Regions from separate parts of the Paraburkholderia sp. EG287B genome, predicted to be linked through region 1. Evidence: predicted binding sites of a transcription regulator. Region 1 holds the regulator's gene; the other holds the start of a gene.

Region 1 (11,066 bases):
GCGCACGCCCTGGAAGGTCGCGAGGTCTTTCACGCGCTCGGCGCGCGCCGGCGTCGCGTAGGCGACGAGTGCGCCGCAGGCCAGCACGAAGCCCAACGCCACGCCCAGGGCGGCGAGCACGTCCTTCACGCGCGAGCGGCGCGAATGATGGAAGCGGATCTTCACCATGGCGCGATGTTCAGGAAAAAGCGTTGCAGCCAGCCCATCGTCTCGGCCTCGTCGATCACGCCTTTCGCGGAGTATTCGATCTTCGCGTCGGCGACGTCGGTCGAGAGCACGGAGTTGTCTCCGGCAACGGTGTTCGGATTGACGACGCCGGAGAAGCGCACGTATTCATTGCCCTGGTTGATGAGCATCTGCTTCTCGCCGGACACGACGAGATTGCCGTTGGGCAGCACGTTCGTCACGGTCACGGTGATGACGCCCGTGAACGTGTTCGAGGCGTTCGCGCCGCCCGTGGCGTCGAACTGGTTCGCGCCCGTCGTATTCAGGTTCGCGCGGTTGAAGAAGCCCGGCAGGAAGTTCGCCGTGCCCGAGAAGCTCGCGCTGGTGCCGCGCTTGGTGGCCGCGCCCGACGACTTGGTCGCGTTGATGTTTTCGGAGATGACGATCGTGAGGATGTCGCCGGTATTGCGCGGACGCTGGTCCTCGAACAGCGGCCGTCCCGCGTAGCCGGGGTTGTAGATCGCGCCCGGCGAGGTGTTCGCGGGCGGCGGGGGCGGCACGGCCGTCATGGGCTGCTGCGTGATCGGCTGCCGGTTGGGTAGGTAGGCGCAGCCCGCCAGCATCGCGAGCGCCACAGCCGCCACGAGCGCCCGGGGATTGCCCGGATGCCGCGCGCGGATGCGAGGAAGGTTTCGAACGGACTGCGACATATTCTTCACCGACTTGATTAACCAGGGAGACCTCAGACCTGCATCTGGCTGAGGGTTTGCAGCATCTGGTCAGAAGTGGTGACCGCCTTGCTGTTGATTTCGTAGGCGCGCTGCGTCTCGATCATGTTCACGAGTTCCTGCACGACGTTCACGTTCGACGATTCCACGTAGCCCTGGTTGAGCGTGCCCGAACCGTTCTGGCCCGGCGTGGAAACCGTGGGCGCGCCCGACGATGCCGTTTCCGACAACAGGTTCTGCCCGTTCGACTGCAGGCCGGCCGGGTTGATGAACATGGCGAGCTGCAGCGTGCCGATGGTCGTGTTGTTGCTCGAGCCCGGCGTCGTGATCGTCACCACGCCGTCGCTGCCGATGGTGAGCGAGGTCGCGTTGGCGGGCACCGTGATCGCCGGCATCACCTGGTAGCCGCTCGCCGTCACGAGCTGGCCTTGCGCGTTGGTCTGGAACGAGCCGTCGCGCGTGTAGGCCGTGGTGCCGTCGGGCATCTGCACCTGGAGGAAGCCGGCGCCGTTGATCGCCACGTCCTTCGAGTTGCCGGTCTGCTGCAGGTTGCCCTGCGTGTAGAGACGCTCGGTCGCCACCTGCTGCACGCCCGTGCCCACCTGGCTGCCCGAAGGCAGTTCGGTTTGCTGGGTCGAGTTCGCACCCGGCTGGCGCAGCGTCTGGTACATGAGGTCCTCGAACACCGCGCGCGAGCCCTTGAAGCCATTGGTGCTCACGTTCGCGAGGTTGTTCGAGATCACGTCCATCTGCGCCTGCTGGGCGTTCATGCCGGTGGCGGCGATGTAGAGCGATCGGTTCACGGTGTCTTTCTCCCGGTCCGGCCTCGCGCGCGTCGTGCGGCGCGAAGCGGCCTTCATTAACTTGAAATGGCTTAGCTGAAGTTGAGCAGCTGGTTCGCGCTCTGCTCGTTCTGGTCCGCGTTCTGCAGCAGCTTGGTCTGCATCTGGAACTGGCGCGCGTTGGTGATCATCGAGACCATCGCCGCCACCGGGTTCACGTTGCTGCCCTCGAGCGACTCGGTCGCGACCTGCACGGTCTGGTCCGCGTCGGCGGGGTTGCCGTCCGACGTGTGGAACAGGCCGTCGTCGCCGCGCGTGAGCGCACCGGCCGGCGGGTTGACGAACTTGATCTGGTCGATCATGGCGATCGCGTTGGCGGGGCTGCCCGGCGCGATGGCCGAAACCGTGCCGTCCTTGCCGATCGTGATCGCCGAGCCCGGCGGCACCGCGATCGGGCCGCCGCCGCCGATCACCTGCAGGTTGTTGGCCGTGACGAGCTGGCCGTTTTCATCGACGTGCAGGTTGCCCGCACGCGTATAGGCCTCGTTGCCGTCGGCCGTCTGCACGGCCATGAAACCCTGGCCCTGGATCGCGATATCGAGCGGGTTGCCGGTATGCGAGATCGCACCGGGCGTCATGTCCGAGCCAGGCGTCGCCGAGAGCACGTAGGTGCGCGTGGTCTGGTCGTTCACCGTCGAGCCGTCGCCGAACGACATCGGCACGGCGCGAAAGTTGGCGAGCTGCGCGCGAAAGCCCGTGGTCGAGACGTTCGCGAGGTTGTTCGCGACGACGGCCTGCTGCTCGAGCGCCTGGCTCGCGCCCGTCATCGCGGTATAGATCAGTCGGTCCATGATGTGCCCGGTACGTGGTTAGACGCGTTACATCTGCAGCAGCGTCTGGTCGACGGTCTGCTGCGTCTTGATGGTCTGCGCGTTCGCCTGGTAGTTGCGCTGGGCCGTGATCAGGTCGACGAGCTGGTTCGTCAGGTCGACGTTCGACGCTTCGAGCGCGCCGCCCGTGAGCGTGCCGTGGTTCGTGCTGCCCGGCGTGGAGACCTGCGCGACGCCCGATGCCGCCGTTTGCTGGAACTGGTTGCCGCCCAGGTTCAGGAGGCCATTCGGGTTGTTGAAGTTGGCGAGCACGATCTGGCCGAGCGACATGGTCTGGCCGTTCGAGTAGTTGCCGGTGATGGTGCCGTCCGCGGCGATCGAGAAGTTCGACAGCGTGCCGCTCGCGTAGCCGTCCTGGGCGAGGTTGTTCACGCCGTTGGCCGAGCCGTACTGGGTCGTACCCGCGAGATCGAGCGTCAGCGACTGGGGCTTCGTCGAGCCGTCCGTCGGGTTGATGCTGAACGTAAGCGACGTGGTGCCGTTGCTCGTCACGCCGTTGGCCGTATCCGGGGTAATGCTCTGCAGCGCGCCGGACGAGCTGAACTGCGCCGTGCCGAGCTTCGACACCGAGCCGGCCTGACCGGCATACACGTCCCACTGGCCGCTCGTCGCGTCCTTCACGAAATACATGTTGACCGTCTGGGTACCGCCGAGCGTGTCGTAGGCCGTGACCGACGTCGAATACGTGTAGCTCGTCGAGTCGGTTTCGCTGAAGGTCGTGGTGGTCGGCGTCGTGGCCTGTGCGTTCAGGTTCAGCTGCGCCGTGATGTTCTTGGTCGCAACGGGTGCGATGTTGGTGGTCGGCACCTGGAGCGGCACGGTCTGCGCGGTGTTGATCACACCGGTCGAACTGGCGGCGTAGCCCATCAGATCGTTGCCCGAGGCATCGGTGATGTAGCCGTTCTTGTCGAGCTGGAACACGCCGTTACGCGAGTACGTGATCGTGCCGTTGTTCGACATCTGGTAGAAGCCGTTGCCGTTGATGGCGACGTTCAGCGCCTGGCCCGTCGTGCTGATCGTGCCTTGCGCGAAGTCCTGCTGCACGGTCTGCAGCGAGGCGCCGAGGCCGATCTGGTTGCCCACCGACGTCGCGATGGTGTTCGCGTAGACGTCGGCGAACTGCGCCGTGCTCTGCTTGAAGCCAACGGTGTTCGCGTTGGCGATGTTGTTGCCGATCACGTCGAGATCGTTCGACGACGCGGCGAGGCCGCTCAATCCTTGCTGGTAGCCCATGGTTGTCTACTCCGCGTTTATCGTGTTCAGAGAATGGCGCCGACGCTCGTAAGCGCGACGGTCTTGCCGTTGGCGAGCGACAGGCTCGGGGTGCCGTCCGACTTCTGGACCACGCCCTGCACCTGGCTCGCGACGAGCGCGGTTGCCGTGGCGGACTGGCCGTTGGTCGTCGCGCTCGCGGTGATCGTGTAGGTGCCGTCGGCGACCGTGTTGCCCGAGCTGTCCTTGCCGTTCCAGGTGACCGGCACGGTGCCGGCCGACTGCGCGCCGAGGTCGAGCGTGTTGACGACCTGGCCCGACGAGTTGGTGATCGTGAGCTTCACGTCCGAGACCGCCGAAGGCAGCGTCACGCCGAGCTGCGGCGCGCTGCCGCTCGACACGGCGGCGCTGCTGCCCGGGGCGAGCACGGTCGAGCCGATCAGCAGCGCGGCCTGCGCGTTCTGGCCTGCCGAAAGCTGGGTGGAGAGCGACGACAGCGACGTGTTGAGCTGCTGGATGCCCGACACCGTGTTGATCTGGGCGAGCTGCGAGGTCATCTGCGAGCTGTCCATCGGATTGGTCGGGTCCTGGTTCTGCAGCTGGGCGACGAGCATCTTCAGGAAGGTGGACTGCAGGTCGCTCGCGCTCGTGCCGCTCGACGACGCCGACGACGAACTCGAGCTCGTGCCGTTCATGGTGTCGAGCAGTTGCTGCGACACGGTGGCGGTGCTGCCGCCGATGGTTGTGTTGCTGGAACTCAACGCGTTCTCCCTCGATTGCGCTTCGTGCTTTGGCGTGTGGTGGTGGCAGGCGCTGCTTCATTTCGCGCCCGCTGGTCTCTGTATGTACTGCAGTGTCCGTACTGACTGCGGCTTGCCGTGCTTCAGGTTTCCCGCTTTACGTTCCGATCGTGAGCGTCTTGAGCATCAGCGTCTTGGCCGTGTTCAGCGTTTCGACGTTGGCCTGGTACGAGCGCGACGCCGAGATCATGTTCACCATCTCCTGCACCGGATCGACGTTCGGCATCGTCACGTAGCCGTCCGCGTTGGCGGAGGGATTGTCGGGGTCGTAGGTCTCTTTCATCGGCGTGGGGTCGTCCACCACGCCGGTCACCCTGACGCCGCCCACCTGCTGGCCCGAGGCCGTGCGCGCGCCGCCGAGCGGGTTCACCGCGAACACGACCTGCTTCGCCTTGTACGGCTGGCCGTCGGGGCCGGTCGTGCTGTCGGCGTTGGCGAGATTGGACGCCGTCACGTTCAGACGCTGCGATTCCGCCGTCATGGCGGAGCCCGCAACGCTGAAGATGTTCATCAGGGATGGCATGGTTTCGTTGACCTCACATCAGGTGCGCGTCACGCGCGCGTTGGTCGTTCATGGCTTCGTTACTGCGTTTTCCGGCTGCGCTGCGTGCGTCGATCAGCTCGAACCCGAGGTGATCGCGGAGAGCATCGTCTTGATCTGCTGCGAGACCACCGTCATGCCCGACTCGAAGTGCAGCGCGTTGTCGGCGAACTGCACGCGTTCGGTGTCGAGATCGACCGTGTTGCCGTCGAGCGCGGGCTGCACCGGCGTGCGGTACATGAGTTGGCTCTTGTAGGTGTCGGCCGGGCCGCCCGTCGGGATCAGCTTTGCGTCGCCGGCCATGTGGCCCGACTCCGTGGATGCCATCTGCATGCCGCTCGTCACGCCCGCGGGCTGCGCCATGGCAAGCGGCTGGACGTTGCCGCCCGAGGTGGCCGTCATGCCCACCTTGCCGCCGGCGCCCTGCTGGCGCAGCGCGCCAGCCAGCGACGCCGCGAAGTCCACGTCGCGCGCCTGGTAGCCCGGCGTGTCGGCGTTCGCGATGTTCGAAGAGATCAATGCCTGCCGCGTGGCGCGCACATCGAGCGCTTCGCGCCCGAAGGCGAATTCGGCATCGAGTTTGTCCAGCATCGGGCGTTCTCCGTGAAACGAAAAAAGGATTCGGCTTGAGCGCGGCGGGCCCGCCATCGGCGAGAAAACTGGCGCAAACGTTAGGCGCGTGGTCCGAAGGCCTTTGCGCATGGAGTGGAATATTAGGCGGGGGTGGCAAGAACCAATCGGACGAATAGCCGGTAAAGCGCCCCTCTATTCGACGCTAGCGCGCGGGGGCCGCCGCCTAGAATGCGAGGCGTGTCAATGCATTCGATGGAGAACGACAATGCCGCAGACTGCCACCTTGCGTAGGCCGCACGCCGGCCTGGAGCGGCGTGTGCGCGCGCTGTCGTGGCGCGCGTCCTGGACGTGTGCGCTTGCCTGCGCCTTTGGCGGAGGGCTCTTTGGCGGCACGCTCGCGCATGCACAAACGCCGGCGCAACCGGACGCCGCCGGCGGCCAAATCTTCATTGCGGGCCCCGGCGACCGCGCGGGCGCCGACGCCGCGCAGATGAACGCGCTGCTCACCAGCACGGCGAAGAAGCCCGCCGCGGCTGCGGCCAGCAGTGCTCCCGCCACCGAGGCCGCGCCGCTGCGCGCGGCCAGCTATGCCGATCTGAATTCGCACGGCGTGCCCGAGGATGCGCGCGCGGGTGTCGAGTCGAACGGCATGATCACGATTCCGGGTCCCGGCGAGCGCGCGCCCCAGGGCGACGCGCCGCGCATCGTCACGGTTCCCGCGCCGGGTGCGAGCGCCCAGCCCATGCGCGTGCCGGCGGCCAATGCGAACAACGCGGGCGCGCTGCAGCGCGTGAACCTGTCTACCGCCGCGAACCGCGTCGCCCCGGTGGTCGTGGACGCGGGCGCAGCGGCGCTCGCGGGCGCGAAGCCGGTTGCCAGCGCAAGCACCAGCGCGCCGCCGAACCCCAATACCAGCGCCGTCGCCACGAACGTGCAGGCCACGCCGCCCGGCCAGCAGGACGGAGAATCGATCCGCGCCGCCGCGCTCGCCTTCCTGCAGCAGCAGTCGGCAGGTTTGCCGGGCCACGTGGGCATCACGGTCGCGCCGGTGTTTCCGCGCGGCCTCGCAGCCTGCACGTCACTCGAGCCGTTCATGCCGCCGGGCGCGCGCACCTACGGACACACGACCGTGGGCGTGCGCTGCATCGGCGCGAAGCCGTGGACGCTCTATGTGAGCGCGCGCATTGCCGTGGACGTGACCTACTACGTGGCCTCGCGCCAGATCGGCGCGGGCGAGGCGCTTTCGGCCGCCGATTTCATGCCGCGCGCGGGCGACCTCGCGAACCTGCCGCAGACCATCATCACCGATCCGAACCAGGCGACGGGCGCCGTCGCGCTCGCGCGCATTTCCGCGGGACTGCCGCTGCGCACCGACATGCTGCGCAGCGCCGCCTCGGTCGTCATCGGCCAGACGGTCAAGGTGATCGCCGTGGGCAGCAACTTCACGATCTCCGCCGAGGGCAGCGCGCTCAACAACGCCGAGCCCGGCCAGCAGGTGCGCGTGCGCACGAGCGGCGGCCAGATCATCTCGGGCGTGGTCAAGGACGCGGGTACCGTGCAGGTGCAGATCTAGGGCCGGTAAGCGCTGGTAAGGGCCGGATCAGGGTGCGCAGAGCCCCGTCCAACGGCCCGATCCGGCCGTTTCCGGCTTGGTGCGCCAGCACACGTAACAGCATGTAACGGTGGGATTTTCGGCTAAAGTTCGGCCCGACCTGTGCCGTTATCAAGGTCAAATCGATCAGGAACGCCCATCGTGAAAGTTGACTCCTCCACCCGCAATGATCCGCGCACGCTGCAGGATGGCCTCGCGCGCTCGCAAGCCGATTCGACCGGCGTAAGCACCGACACCGCGGCCACCTCCGGCGCGGCAGGCAGCACGACCGCCGCCGCCCAAGGCGGCGCGAACGTGAGCCTCTCGTCGCTCTCGTCGACGATGCGCTCGCTCGCGGCGAGCGGTTCCGCCGACATCGACACGGCGCACGTGCAGTCGATCAAGGACGCGATCCGCAACGGCACGTTGCAGATCGACTCCGGCAAGATCGCCGACGGCGTGATCCAGACCGCGCGCGACCTCATGAAGCCGACGTCGGGCAACTGACGCCCGATGCGCGAGCGCCGCGCAAACCTCGCTTTTTTGGTGCCTTGCAATGAAAGATGCCCTGTTGGCCACACTGATCGACGAACACGCCACGGTCGAGGCGTTCGCGTCGCTGCTCGCCTATGAAGAAAAGGCGCTCGTGTCGGCCGACGGCATGGAGGCGCTGCCGCAGATCGTCGAGCAGAAGACGACGCTCACGCAGCGTCTCGCGGGCCTCGAAAAAGCGCGCGACGCGCAACTGGCCGGCCTCGGCCTGCCGGGCGGCCGCAAGGGCATCGAAATGGCCTGCGACGGCGACGCGCGTCTGGCAAGCCAGTGGGCGCTGCTCAAGGGCTCGACCGAGCGCGCGCGCCGCAAGAATCTCACCATCGGCATGATGATCCGCACGCGCATGGAACATAACCGCCGCGCGCTGTCGATCCTGCGCGGCGAAACGGGCAACGGCTCGATGCTGTACGGTCCCGATGGGCGGCTGCCGGCGTTCGGGCTGTAAGCGCGCACGCACGTCGTTCGCCCAAAGACAAAAGCCGAAGCAGTGATGCTTCGGCTTTTTTGTTTTGCGCGAGTCCCGTCCATCAACAAAAAAGCCGGAGCGCTCTCGCACTCCGGCTCTTTCACCGCACCCGGTCCGCGCTGGCAGCCGCGCGGAGCGTCTACCGCCTCAATTCTCCTGGCCGGCCCACGACATCTCGCGCAGCCGCGTGCGCAGGCGCGCCACCGCCTGGCTGTGCAGCTGGCACACGCGCGACTCGCTCACCTCCATCACCGCGCCGATTTCGCGCAGGTTCATGCCGCGCTCGTAATAGAGCGACATGAGCAGCTTCTCGCGCTCGGGCAGCCGGTCGATCGCCTCGACGAGCGCGCCGCGCAGGCTGTCGTCGAGCAGCGCCGAGAGCGGGTCCGAATGATCGACGCAGTAGCGGTCGAGGAACGGTTCGTCCTCGGCGGAACGGTCGAAGTCTTCGTAGTAGATGAGCTGGCTGCCGTGCAGTTCCTGCAGCATGCTCTGATACTCGTCGAGCGGCATGCTCAGATGCTCGGCGATCTCCGTCTCGCTGGCCGAGCGCCCGAGCCGCTGCTCCACCTTGTGCACCGCGCTTTCCACTTCACGCGAGGTGCGGCGCAGGCTGCGCGGCAGCCAGTCGTTGCTGCGCAGCTCGTCGAGCATCGCGCCGCGAATGCGCTGGCTCGCATAGGTCTCGAACTGCGCGCCCTGATCTTCCTTGTAGCGGTTGGCCGCGTCGAGCAGGCCGATCATGCCGGCCTGGATCAGGTCGTCGAGGTCCACGCTCGCCGGCATCTTGGCAACGAGCTGCAAGCCGAGCCGCCTCACGAGCGGCGCGTACTTCGCGAGCACGTCGGCCTGCGAAATCTTTCCTTGAGCGTTATACATCGTGCTCTCCACTTCTCATCTCCCTGATTGGCGTCGTCGTGCGCACGTCAGACGTGCTGCGGCGACGTCCGCTGCGCGGGCGTCTCGGTCCGCCAGCCCGCATGGGACGACGCGGACGCGGATGTTGCGTTGGGTGCGGGATGCACACCCGTCACGGCCGCAACGAACGAATCGGCGTTCGCGGCGAGCGTGCTGTGTGCGGCGTTTGTTGCATGGGTAGCGTGTGGCTGGACGCCGGCTTGCGGCGCGCCGTCCAGATCGTCGGCGGGTGCGTCGCCCGCCGCTTCATGTTCTTCGTGCGCCGCGCCGAACAACGCGTTGGCGCGCGCCGTGGCCGGCGAGCACGCCGAGACCGCGGGTCGCATCGGCCAGTGCGGCAGTTCGGCGGCCACGTGGCGGAAATCGCGCGCGGCGGCCGTCGACGGAAACGCATCGACGATGCAGCGCGCGAGCCTGAGCGCCTGCGCCATGTGCTGATCGGCGGCGACACTGCCGGCGCTGTCGAGCGACACGCTCAGGTAGCGGCTCGCCACCCCCGCGAGGTTCTCGATCGCGGCCTGCGCGTCGCTGGCGTTCGCCACATGATTCGCGAGCACGCGAAACTGCGCGATCGCATGCGCGAAGTGCAGCCGTTTCATGCACGCGTAGGCGTCCGTGATCGACTGCGCACCGATGCGCATCACGATCAGCACGTCGTGCGCGTGCATGGCGAGCGGCGAAAGCGCGCCGTCGGCGTCGAGCTGCGCGTCGATCAGGACGATGTCCGCGGGACCCGAAATGACCTTCTGCAGCTGGGCGGCCGTGTACTGCGCACGGTTGTCGCGCGAGGCGGCCAGCACGCCGAAGCCGAGCGCATGACGGCCCACAGCTTCGTCGAGCGTACGCTCGCCGCGCATGACGGCGGCGAAGTTGCCTGCGCCCCGCACACCGCCCACCAGCGCACAGACCGAGCGGGGTCCCAGACACTCGTCGATCACGAGCACGTCCTTGCCCTGCGCGGTGAGCGCCGCCGCGAGATTGACCACCGTGGTCGTGCGCCCGGGCGAACCTGCACCGCCCGTCACCGCGACCACGCGCGAGCCTTCGCGCGCGAGCAGCCGCCGCAGCCCTTCTGCCTGATCGATTACGAACTTATCCAAACCTGACCTCGGGAGCCTGCGAATTCGAACGCGTCGAGAGTGCCGACAGCAGCGCCGGGATATCGTCTTCGTGCGGCACGAACGGCGAACTCTCTCGCGGAATGCAGAAGGCACTGCGGATCAGGAAGCGACGCGTCGCCACATAAAGGTTCTCGGGGACCTTCTGGCCCGTCGAGACGTAATGCACCGGCAGCTTGTAGCGCAGCACGGTGTCGAGTGCGCTGCCGAGGTTGGTCGCCTCGTCGAGCTTGGTGAGGATGCAGCCCGTGAGCGGTGCGTCTTCGCTCTGGTAGGCCTGCACGACTTCGTTGAGCGTGTCGCCGTGGTTGGTCGCCGAGAGCAGCAGCAGGCGCTGCACCGGGCGGCCCGCGCCGCACAGCATGGCGATCTGGTCGGCCACGGCGCGGTCGCGCTGACTCATGCCGATCGTGTCGATCAGCACGATGTGCTTGTTCTTGAGTTCGGTGAGCGCGAGCTGGAGGTCCGCGCCGTCGCGCACCGCGTGCACCGAAACGCCAAGGATCTTGCCGAAGATGCGCAGTTGCTCGTGGCCGCCGATCCGGTAGCTGTCGGTGGTGAGCAGCGCCACCTTGCTCGCGCCGAAGCGCATCACGCAGCGCGCGGCGAGCTTCGCCGTGGTCGTGGTCTTGCCCACGCCCGTCGGGCCCATCAGCGCGAACACGCCGCCGCGCTCCATCAGCGCTTCTTCGTCTTCGAGCACGGGCAGGTTCGATTCGAGCACCGA
Region 2 (11,066 bases), on a different contig from region 1:
CGGCGGCGGCTCCTTGCCCTTCGGCGCCGAGTAGAGGGCGGGCACGCGCACGACGGCCTTGAGGATGAGCAGCAGCAGGCCGGCCAGCAGAAAGCCGATGATCGGCGAAAAGAGCAGCGACTTGCCCACGCCGAGCGCCTGGCTCCAGTCCACGCCGCTCGTGCCGTTCGCGCCGTGCATGAGCTGGTTCATGAGACCCACGCCGATGATCGAGCCGATCAGCGTATGCGAGCTCGACGAAGGCAGGCCGAAGTACCACGTGCCCAGGTTCCAGATGATCGCGGCAATGAGCAGAGCGAACACCATGGCGAAACCCGCGCTGCTGCCTACCTGCAGGATCAGCTCCACCGGCAGCAGTTGCAGGATGCCGAAGGCCACCGCGCCGGTGGACGTGAGCACGCCGAGGAAATTCCACGCGCCCGACCATATCACGGCGATATTGGGCGAAAGCGAGTGCGTATAGATGACGGTTGCGACCGCATTCGCGGTATCGTGGAAGCCGTTCACGAACTCGAAACCGAGCGCGATCAGGAGCGCGATGCCGAGCAGGATCCAGGGCATCGCCGAGCTTTCGCGCACCGGCGAGAGGTCGTCGGCGAGATGCATCCCCACGTACACGGCGCCTGCGGCGATGACCACGAGGAAGGCGAGCAGGCTGGCGTTGCGCCCGCGTGCGGGGGCCGTGCCCGGTTGCGGTGACAGGGAAAATTCTGGCATGGCAGGCGGGCTCCTGGGGGAGGGAGTGGGCAAAGGTTTCGCCTCCGATCCTGAACCGCCCAGGTGTCCGTTTGATGACGGATTCGTGCCAGCCATGCCCGATGCATGCCCGACAGACCGGCGCCCCATCGAATCGCGCCGTCAGCAAGAGGATTGCGCAGATGCCAAAACGGGTTCTTTCGCTGCGTCTTCTGGTGCACCGCTGGGCCCACGCGCGGGCGAAGGCGGCGACGCGCCTGATCGGCAACTATCCCTTCTTCGCGGGGCTTTCCGGCACGCTCGTCGCGACGGTGATGGCGATCCTCACCTACGCGGCGCTCTACGAGGGGCGCGCCGAGGAGCTGCGCCACGCGCAGGAGAACTCGCGCAACCTCGTGCAGCTCATCAGCAACGACATTGCCCGCAACGTGGAGATTTACGACCTGTCGCTGCAGGCCGTGGTTCAGGCGGCGCAGCAGCCGCAGACCTGGAGCATGCCCGAGTCGCTGCGCCAGCGCGTGCTGTTCGACCGGGCGACGGCGGCGTCGAGGCTCGGCGGGGCCTATGTGATCGACGCCACGGGCCATGTGAAAGCCTCGCGCAGCAACGCCTTCGACACTTCACCCGCCGGCATTTCGTTCGCCGACCGCGATTACTTCGTCGCGCAGCAGCGCGACCCGCATGTGGGCCTGTTCTTTTCGAAGCCGTTCCATTCCCGCCTGCGCGGCGGCGCGCTCACGATCGGCCTCACGCGCCGCATCAACGCGCCCGACGGCTCGTTCGCGGGCGTTGCGCTGCTCGGGGTGCGCCTCGACTATCTCGATCAACTGCTCGAGCGCATCGACCTGGGCCCGGGCGGCCACCTCTTCATCCTGATGCGCGACGGCACGCTGCTCGCGAGCAAGCCGCCCTCGACGCGCGGCGCCGGCTCGAGCTACGCGGACCTGCCGAATTTCGCATTTTTTTCGCGTCGCGACGCCGGCACCTATACGCTGCACTCGGCAATCGACGGGGTCGAGCGCATCTACACCTTTGCGCATGTGGGCAACTCGCCGTTCATCGTCGTCGTCGCGCCCGCCGTGGGGGACGTGCTCGCCGGCTGGCGGCGGCGCAGCTATATCGCGCTCGTGATGACCACGGTGTTCGGCGGCGCATGGGTTGCGGTGTCCTGGATGCTCGCCTTCGCGCTGCGCGACAAGGTGGTGGCCGAGGGCAAGCTCGTGCGCCTCGCCGTCACCGACCCGCTCACGGGTCTCGCGAACCGCCGCGCGCTCGACAGCCGTCTCGCGGAGGAGTGGCATCACGCGGTGCGCGAACGCACGCCGCTTTCCGTGCTGTTTTTCGACATCGACCACTTCAAGCTCTTCAACGACACCTACGGACACGCCGCCGGCGACGAGGTGCTGGTGTTCGTGGCCGGGCGCATCGCTGCAGGATCGCGGCGCGCAACCGATCTCGCCGCGCGCTTTGGCGGCGAAGAGTTCGCGGTGGTGCTGCCGGGCACGGCGCTCGACGCCGCGACGCGCATGGCGGAGAAGATCCGCAAACGCATCGAGTCGGACAATCTCACGCTGAGTGGTACGCACCATGGGTGCGTGACGGTGAGCGCGGGGTGTGCGAGCTGCAATCCGCCGGACGGCGGCAGCGGCGCGAAGCTGCTGGCCGCCGCCGACCGCCTGCTCTACGAGGCCAAGGAAGCGGGCCGCAATCAGGTCCGGTCGCAGCAATGGACGGGCGAGGGGGCGCAGCCGCTGGTGGATTCCGAAGCCGGAAGCCGAGGCCGCGATGCACCCGCAACGCGAGGCTGAGGCGCGCCGGCTTGCGTGCGGCGCGCGACGGCCGCCATGCCGTTCAGCGCGCGGACTTCGACAGCCGGTGGCCGAGGCCGAGGTTCGAGACGATCTGCCAGGTATAGACGCGCGAATAGTGCACGCCGAACTGGCGGCCGATCAGCTCGCGCACGCGGCTGTTGGTCCACGCATCGCTCGCAAAGCCATGCTCTCGCGCGGAGCCGTGCAGGGCGCTCGCGATCCAGCCTAGTGCGGCCTGATCGAGCACTGAAGGCCGGCCACCCACGCTCATCTGCTGGAGCGCTGCAAGGCCGCCGTCTTCGACGATGGACTTGTAGCGCCTCACCGTCTGGGCGGAAAGGTGGAGTGAGTCGGCGACGCTATTCACGGTCGCGCCTTCCATCAACATCTGGCCGGCGGCCATTCTTCTCGCGACGCTCGGCAGGTTCTCGGTTCGGGTAAGCATGTGTTCACTCGTCGACGAAAGATTCCGGACACGCGGCAATGCGGATGTGCCGCTCCTGTAACCCTTCCTGCAAGCGGGTCTTGTCGCTTGCCATGGATCCGGCGCCGGTGCGGTGACGCGGGAACCATGACGGACGGCGAAATCGACGCCCGGTGAAGGGCGCTTGTTGCGAAACGCCTCGGTGTTCCGCAGCGGATATTAATAATTGTTTTTGTAGGGAATGTGTATAGCTAGCGGAAAAATAGTCTGCTTGACTTGTGGATAATCCTGAACTAATGAGAAAAAACAACCGACTCGCGTGGGTCAACAATGCGCGCCGCCATTTCGCACCGCTCAGGCAATCCGAAGTTTGCTCCTATTTCAGCCAGTTAACCTGACTTAATTGCTCAACATTGAAAAGCAACACTCTGCGTTGTTTTGTATGACTAATTCAGTATTCAGCATGGATTGAAGTGAGCCAGTCTTATTCAATATGAATTAAATGACGCCGGTCGCACCTTTAGATGTTTGTTAGCGTTTTCGATCTGTGCCATAAAAGTTAGCCTGATCCGGCAGGGTGATGACGGCTATCGGGCAATTTCAGGGAGTGATTTGCTTTTTTTGTGCAGAATGTTTTCGCAAACATTTCGAATCGATTGCAATGCGGATTGGATTCGAATGAACGAATGCAGAATGCCGGATTCGCCGCGCAGCGTATCGTGTGGCGAAACGGGTCCCTGAATCCCGCGGGCCGCCAAATGCGTCCGTGCGCTTCGTCAAACGATGCGCGGCATGGGCGGCGGCCCGCTTTCTGGCCGCTGCGGATGAATCAAGAACTCGATGAAAAGGTAGGTCGTTTGCTGCGCCGCGCTGCGAGCCGGCGCTCGCTCGTGCCGTACGGCGCGTTTCATGCCCTGTTCGCGGGCGACGTGCCGTTGCGGGTGCGTTACGAAAAGCTCGAGGCGGCCGCGGCCGCGTTGTGCGAGCCACGCGAGGCCGACTATGCCTCGCTGCTCTCGACCGATTCGGGCCTGCCCGGCCCGGACTTCTATACACGCTTCAAGCGCTTGCATACCGAGCGCTACTACGAAACGCTCGGCGCGGACCGGCATCGCATGCTGCGGCTTGCCGAAAAGCGCCAGCTCGCCAACGAGGAACGCGAGCGTGTCTATGCCCATTACCTGCGCTGTGCGGCCGAAGAAGCCTGCATGACCAGCGCTTGATGCGTGCGGGCGGCGCCATGCCGCTCTCTTGCCATTCACGATCCACACAAGGAGGCTTCATGTCCACACGCTACCGTTCTTCGGCGCCGCTGCTCGGCGCCATACTCGTGCTTGCCCTCGGCGTGTCGCCGCAGGTGCCGCTGTTTGCGCAGACGGCGTCCGATGCCGCGCCTGAAAGTGCGCCCAACGCGACGCTGCAGATCGGCGAGGTGCAGACCACGGCGACGGTCGTGAGCATCGACGCGGCCACCAATTCGGTCACGCTGCGCGGCGCCCGACGCAACCTGGTGACGGTCGCGGTCGATCCCGCGGTCGGCGACGTGAGCAAGCTCAAGCCCGGCGATCATGTGAACATCCTCTACAAGGAGGCGTTGCTGCTGCGCGCCGAAAAGGTGGCCACGCGGGGCATCCGCTCGCGCGTCGATACGGTCGCTACCACGCCCGCTTCCGGCGGCATGACGGCAACGGCGCGCAGCGTGCAGGTGATCGCGACGGTGGAGAAGATCGACCGCAAGAGCCGCAAGGTCGCGTTGCGCGGACCGAACCGCACGGTCGTGGTGGTGGCGCCGCCGGACGTACGGCTCGAATCGATCAAGGTGGGCGACAGCATTCGCGCCGACTACGTGGGCGCGACGGCCGTGCATGTCACGCGCGACGGCCAGAACCTGCAGTGAAGCAGTAACGCTGGGCGGCGTGGCTAGTCGGCGCGATTGCGGTCGCGTACGAGGATCGACACGTAGATTGCCGTGCAGACGATGATGACGGCCACGCCGGCAATCACCTTCTGGTGGTCGAAGTTGATGAGGCCGACCACTGCGATGGCGATGCCGGCGGCAGAGCCGAGCGTGCCCATTGCGGCCACGAAAATGCGCACCTTGCTCCAGACGCGATGGCGCCGCTCGGGACCTGCGCCTTCCATAAACCGATGCAGTCGATCAAACATGGCGGCTCTTCCGGGTTGGGTAGAAGACGGTCATGCGGGCGCGAATGAATGCGCGGCCCGGACCAGATCAAGTATAGCCAGCCCATTATTACGCGTTCTTTCAATTGCCTGCGCCCCGGTGCGCCGGAATTCCCGAGCGTTTTTTGCGCGCGTTTAAGTTTGTCTTAATTTTGGCTCGCCATGATGGAGCGGTCGGGTCGATTCGATAGTTCGATTCGCGGTTGTTCTTCACGTCCCCTGTTGGCCGCCGATTCACTCGGCGGCCTTTTTTTCGTCTGCCGTCGACGTTTGCTAGCGTCGATCACCGCACATTCACGCCTTTATTTGTGATTCGTCGCGAGGGCGCCCGCGCTGTTTGCGCCGCCAAAGAGCTGTGTCAGATATTGCTGGTTGTTGTTCATGATCGACATGAGGTTATTGAGCGCGGTGAACTGGCGGTTGAATTGCGCAGTGAGCTGGGTTGCGCGCACATCGAGCATCGACGACTGCTTTTTGATGTCGTCGAGTTCCTTGTTGATGGCCGTGCTGCGCCGCTCGATGATGCCGCTCGACTGCACGTAGGGCGTAATGGCGCTGTTGAGCTTCGTGGTCATGCCGCCGCTGCCGAACAGCGCCGCAATCGCACTGTTGCCCGGTTGCAGCGCCTTCTTGAACGCCTCGTCGTCGATCTCGAGCTTGCCGCTCTTGTCGAGCTTGATGCCGATCTCGCTCAGCGAATGGGTCACGCCGTCGCTGCCCTTCACGCCCGCCGAAACGACCGCGGGCAGACTCGCCGCGAGCGTGCGCGCGATCGAGTCGCCGAGCAGCGCGCCCGCTTGCGCGCTCGTCGAACCGGTCGCGGCCGTGTAGGAGGTCAGCCCGCTCAGGGCATCCACGTAGCTGTTGTACGCCTTCACGAAGTCGCGGATGGATGTGCCCGTCGCTTCGGTGTCGGGGGCGATGGTGAGCGTTTGCTTCGTGCCCACCGAGGCGCTTGCGAGCTTGATCGTGATGTCGCTCACCACGCCCTCGAGCGTGTTGCTCGCGCTCGTGACGCGTGTGCCGTCGATGCGCAGTTCGGCGTCGCTGGCTGCCTCGACTTCGCGCATCTGCGAGGAAGCGAGGCGCGTGTCGACGCCCGCGCCCGCCTGCACGTCGATCGCGTTGGCCGCGCCGGTCTTGTTCGCGGTCAGCACGAGGTGCTGGCCGTCGGCGCCGTTGACGATCGACGCCGTGACGCCTGGGTTGTCCTTCGCCCGGTTGATCGCCGCGACGACGTCGCTGAGCTTGTTGCTGCCCGCAGCGATCGTCAGATGCATGGACTTGCCGCCCATCGAGATGTCGAGGCTGCCTTCCCCGAGCGTCTCGCCCGTGTCGAAGCTGTCCGAGGCGAGCTTATGCGCTGTCGCGAGGCGATCGACTTCGACCGTGAAGCTGCTCGCCACCGCGTTCTTGCCGGCCACCGCGCTCAAGCCCTTGTCCTTCTCACTCGTCGTGACGGTGAAGCGTTGCAGCGCGGCGCCATCTTTGAACGGCTCGAGTGCGGTCTGGAGCGAAGCGAGCGCCGACTTCAGCGTGCCGAGCGCCGAAAGTGTCGTGTTACTGGCGGTCTGCTTCGCGCTGAGGATGGCGCTCGGCCCCGCGATCTTGGCGTTGACGAGCGCCTTGACGAGCTGGTTGACGTCGAGCGTGGAGTTGGTCGCGCCGCTGATGATCGACTGGGCGGCGTCGCTCAGCGCGCTGTTGGCGCTGGCGGTCGTGGTGTTCGTGATCGTGCTTGCCATGAAAGAAGTCCGTTCGTTCTGGTGCGTCGAGTCGACGGAACGCGCGAATGCGCGGCCATGCTTTCATTACGGCAAGCTTTCATGAAACTTTATGAAAGAAATGAAAAGTTTTTGAAAAGTACAGGATCGGTACTGCGGCGGCAGCCAGCCGCCCGCTTCAAACGTGCTCGGGGAAGCCCGAGCGGCCTTGCGTGAGATCGGTCAGCGTGTGGCGCGCAGCGTCCAAGGCGGTAGCGGGCAACTGGATCGTGAGGCGGACCGTCATGGCGTACTGGCTCTCCACGAGCGTGAACTGCTGCTGGTCGATCCAGTGGCGCACGCGGGTTTCGTCGGGATAGCCGAGTTCGACTGTGAGGCGCGCCTGCGCGATGCGCTCGACGCGCTCGGCCCCATGCAGGGCGCTGGCAATGGCGTCGGTATAGGCGCGCACGAGGCCGCCCGCGCCGAGCTTCACGCCGCCGTAGTAGCGCACCACGGCGGCGAGCAAGCCGTCCAGGTCGTGATGGCGAAGCACTTCGAGGATCGGGCGCCCGGCGGTGCCGGAGGGCTCGCCGTCGTCGGACATGCCGGACTGGCCGCCCGCTAGCAGCGCCCAGCAAACATGCGTGGCGGTGGGATGTTCGTCGCGCAGGCGGCGGATTTCAGCCATGGCCGCTTCGCGGTCGGCAACAGGAATGGCGTGCGCGATGAAGCGGCTCTTGCGGATATCGAGTTCCGCCGTGACGGGATGGGCGAGCGTGAAAGTTGGCACAAGCGGGGTGGCACTGCAGGCGAAACCCCCATGTTAACCGATGCTCATGGGTCGGCTTTCGACGTCAGTCCCCATATCTTGCCAGTTTGCGTAATGGTTCTTTGCGTCAGATGCTAGTGACGCCCCGGCCTTGAGCCCGGATAATGCACGGTATGACGGATCTAGCTCTGGCTGGAGCGAAGCCGAACTCCTCATTCGGTGATCCGTCATAGTTCTTCTCTCGCGGCGCCGCTGCACCGTTCCGGCAGACGCGATTCTCCAGAAGCACAGAAGCCAAAAAAATCCCCGGTCGGACGGTGTCACGACCGGGGGTCACAAGGCTCGCCTGTTCTCAAGAGGCAATCCCACCTTACGTCCGCAAAATTGCGTCCGCAATCGGAAAAAAAACCTGGTGCGCCTGGCACCCGAAGGGCGCTAGAGTTCTCATTCGCGCGCAAAAAAAATCCCGGCCATCTCTGGCCGGGCAATGAGAATACACCGTGCGCTCCGGGGAACGAAACGCCCATCAACGTTACCCGCGGGGCGTGCGGGCGGCAACACTTCCGCATTACCTGCAATTACTAACGTCTGCCTTTCCGGATGCGCCCGGCGTGCGGCGCGGCAGGCCGGATCCGCCGTGTGGCGGGCGTTGCGGTCAATTTGATTCGCATAGCGAACGATATTCGCGCGCCCGCACGCGCGCGGCGAAGTAAGGCGCTGAAATGCGCCGAGGCCGGTCTCCCCAGGGGGAAGACCGGCCTCGGTGTGCCGCTTCAGGGGCCTCCAGAGAAGGCGGCCCCTGGATCACGCGTGCGTCACGCGGATCAGTAACGCGGCGGGGGCGGCGGACGATGGTCGTCGTCGCGGTAGTGCGGGGGACCCGGATCGTGCGGGTGATGGTGCATCCACTCGTCGTGTTCCCAATAGCGGTGGCCGTCGTAATAACGGTTCTCGTGCCAACCGATCGAGACGTGCGCGTCCACCGGCATCATGTGCGGTTGACCGTATTGCGGCGCCGATTCGGCACGCAGCCCATACGGAGCCGATTGAGCGAAGGCGCTCGAGGCGCCCATCAATGCGCCGCCGGCGATCAGTGCTGCGGCGATGGCGCGGGCGGGGGTCTTCCAGCTCTTCGTGTTCATGAGTTACCTCCTCGTTGGTTGCGTCGTCAGTCACGCGGCATCGGGATGCCTTTGTGTCGCGACCACGGTTCAAAGCTTATCGGCCCGAAGCGGAGGAAAACGTGACCACTTGTAAGCTTTCGTTTCATACGATTCTTCATGCCAGAAAGGCCGCTTTGACAGTTGGCCCTTGATGCAGAAAGGATTAAGCGCCGTACCTGACAATCGGGAACAAGCCGTAGAGGGTCGGGTTGTCAACTGACGTTACATTCGGGCGGCGCGGGCCGCCCGAATGCGTCACGTGTACCGGCCAGCAGGCCCCGCTGTCGTTCTTACCGAGGTGTTTTCGGCGCGGGTGTTGCACCAGCCACATCGATCGCGCTTTGCGAACCTAGTTGCGCGCGCAACTCATATTTCTGGATCTTGCCCGTGGCCGTGCGCGGCAGTTCGCCGAAGCGCACGGCGCGCGGCACCTTGAAGTGCGCGAGAAAGAGCCGGCAGTGCGCGATGATTTCCTCGGCCGTGGCGCTCGCGCCGGGCCGCAGTTCGACGAATGCGCAAGGCACTTCGCCCCACTTCGGATCGGGCATCGCCACGACGGCGGCGAGCGCGACGGCCGGATGGCGATACAGCGTGTCCTCGACCTCGATGCTCGAAATGTTCTCGCCGCCCGAGATGATGATGTCCTTGCTGCGGTCGGTGATGCGCACGTAGCCGTCGGGCGTCATCACGCCGAGGTCGCCCGTGTGGAACCAGCCGCCGCGGAACGCCTCTTCGGTCGCGCGCTCGTTCTTCAAATAGCCCTTCATGCAGATGTTGCCGCGGAACATGATCTCGCCGAGCGTTTCGCCGTCGGCGGGCACGGGTTCCATCGTCTGCGCATTGCGCACGCTCACGCCGCTTTGCAGGTGATAGCGCACGCCCTGGCGCGCGGCGAGGCGCGCCTGTTCCTCGTCGGGCAACGTCTGCCAGCGCGCCTGCACCGCGCATACGGCAGCGGGGCCGTACACCTCGGTCAGACCATAGACATGCGTGAGTTCGATGCCGATCGCCTTCATCTTCGCGATCACGGCCGGCGCGGGCGGGGCGCCTGCCACCATCGTGCACACCGTGTGAGCGATGCCTTCGCGATACTCCGCGGGGGCGTCGGCGAGCGCGCCCTGCACGATGGGTGCGCCGCAATAGTGCGTGACGCGCTCGCTGCGAATGAGATCGAACACGAGCTTCGCGTCGAACTTGCGCAGGCACACGTTCACGCCCGCACGCGCGGCGACGGTCCACGCGAAGCACCAGCCGTTGCAGTGAAAGAGCGGCAGCGTCCAGAGGTACACGGCGTGCTTGGGCATGTCCCATTCGAGGATGTTGCTCACTGCGTTGAGGTACGCGCCGCGATGGTGATAGACCACGCCCTTGGGGTCGCCCGTCGTGCCCGAGGTGTAGTTCAGTGCAATGGCGTCCCATTCGTCGCGCGGCGGCTCCCAGGCGAACTCGGGATCGCCTTGTTCGAGGAACGCCTCGTAGTCGGTGGCGCGCGGGAAGTACTCGGGGTCGGCGGCCGCGATGTCGGCCACGCTGATGATCCTGAGGTTGGGGAATTCGAGCGCCGCGCGCTGCGCGAGCGCCGCGAATTCGGTATCGACGATCAACGCCTTCGCTTCGCCATGGCGCAGCATGAACAGCATGGTTGCGACATCGAGTCGCGTGTTGAGCGTGTTGAGCACCGCGCCGAGCATGGGTACGCCGAAGTGCGCTTCGACCATCGCGGGGATGTTGGGCAGCAGCACCGCCACCGTGTCGCCGCGGCCGATGCCCGCCTGCGCGAGCGCGCTCGCGAGCCGCCGCGTGCGCGCATAGGTTTCTCGCCAGTCGCGGCGGACCTCGCCGTGGACCACGGCCAGGCGGTCGCCATAGACTTCGGCGGCGCGGGCGATGAAATCGACCGGCGTGAGCGGCACATAATTGGCCTCGCGTTGCGCGAGCCCTTCTTCGTAGGGGTGCAACATGGCGGTGTCTCCGAACGGTTATGGGTTTGTCGATATGATTCGCGCTACCGTAGCAGGGCCGCGCATGCCAGTCTGTCGCCGGCGCGACAGAGCGGGCCGCGACGCACGGTGTGCCCGACAAGATCGACCCAAAGATTGACCTAACCCAGGAAAGCGCGATGTCGCAATCCATTATGCCCCCGGATGGGACACCGCCCGCCCGCGATTCATGGCGCGAAGGCGAGCGCATCGACGCCGCAAACGCCGCGCGCCTGGCGGCGCTATTCGAGCGGTGCGCTTGGTTCCGCGCGCTCGCGCCCGAGCATCGCGAGTGGGTGCTCGCGTCCTCGCATGCGCAGGGCTATGCCGCGGG

The links. The regulator FliA, encoded in region 1, starts transcription of late flagellar genes. The targets are predictions, from matches to a motif close to CTAAAGTTTNNNNNNNNNNNGCCGNTA.
Region 2: fliD (flagellar filament capping protein FliD) is a predicted target of FliA. The motif match lies at 6,927-6,953, and genes of this name have one in related genera.

What each region holds. Positions count from the first base shown of each region.
Region 1 covers NZ_JBFRCG010000011.1:348,164-359,229, reverse strand. Annotated here, with positions in the region: gene AB4Y40_RS22165 (flagellar basal body P-ring protein FlgI) at 1-168, opposite strand, end outside; gene AB4Y40_RS22160 (flagellar basal body L-ring protein FlgH) at 162-875, opposite strand; gene flgG (flagellar basal-body rod protein FlgG) at 908-1,696, opposite strand; gene flgF (flagellar basal-body rod protein FlgF) at 1,768-2,526, opposite strand; gene flgE (flagellar hook protein FlgE) at 2,554-3,798, opposite strand; gene AB4Y40_RS22140 (flagellar hook assembly protein FlgD) at 3,825-4,472, opposite strand; gene flgC (flagellar basal body rod protein FlgC) at 4,675-5,100, opposite strand; gene AB4Y40_RS22130 (flagellar basal body protein) at 5,194-5,709, opposite strand; gene flgA (flagellar basal body P-ring formation chaperone FlgA) at 5,957-7,264, shown strand; gene flgM (flagellar biosynthesis anti-sigma factor FlgM) at 7,445-7,789, shown strand; gene AB4Y40_RS22115 (flagella synthesis protein FlgN) at 7,839-8,282, shown strand; gene AB4Y40_RS22110 (RNA polymerase sigma factor FliA) at 8,451-9,182, opposite strand; partial or broken gene AB4Y40_RS22105 (MinD/ParA family protein) at 9,539-10,321, opposite strand; gene flhF (flagellar biosynthesis protein FlhF) at 10,314-11,066, opposite strand, start outside.
Region 2 covers NZ_JBFRCG010000008.1:59,876-70,941, reverse strand. Annotated here, with positions in the region: gene AB4Y40_RS15615 (inorganic phosphate transporter) at 1-717, opposite strand, end outside; gene AB4Y40_RS15610 (diguanylate cyclase) at 879-2,504, shown strand; gene AB4Y40_RS15605 (helix-turn-helix domain-containing protein) at 2,548-2,952, opposite strand; gene AB4Y40_RS15600 (hypothetical protein) at 3,756-4,154, shown strand; gene AB4Y40_RS15595 (hypothetical protein) at 4,214-4,828, shown strand; gene AB4Y40_RS15590 (DUF2964 family protein) at 4,852-5,097, opposite strand; gene fliD (flagellar filament capping protein FliD) at 5,418-6,860, opposite strand; gene AB4Y40_RS15580 (YigZ family protein) at 7,018-7,611, opposite strand; gene AB4Y40_RS15575 (hypothetical protein) at 8,415-8,732, opposite strand; gene AB4Y40_RS15570 (acyl-CoA synthetase) at 9,044-10,714, opposite strand; gene AB4Y40_RS15565 (Crp/Fnr family transcriptional regulator) at 10,888-11,066, shown strand, end outside.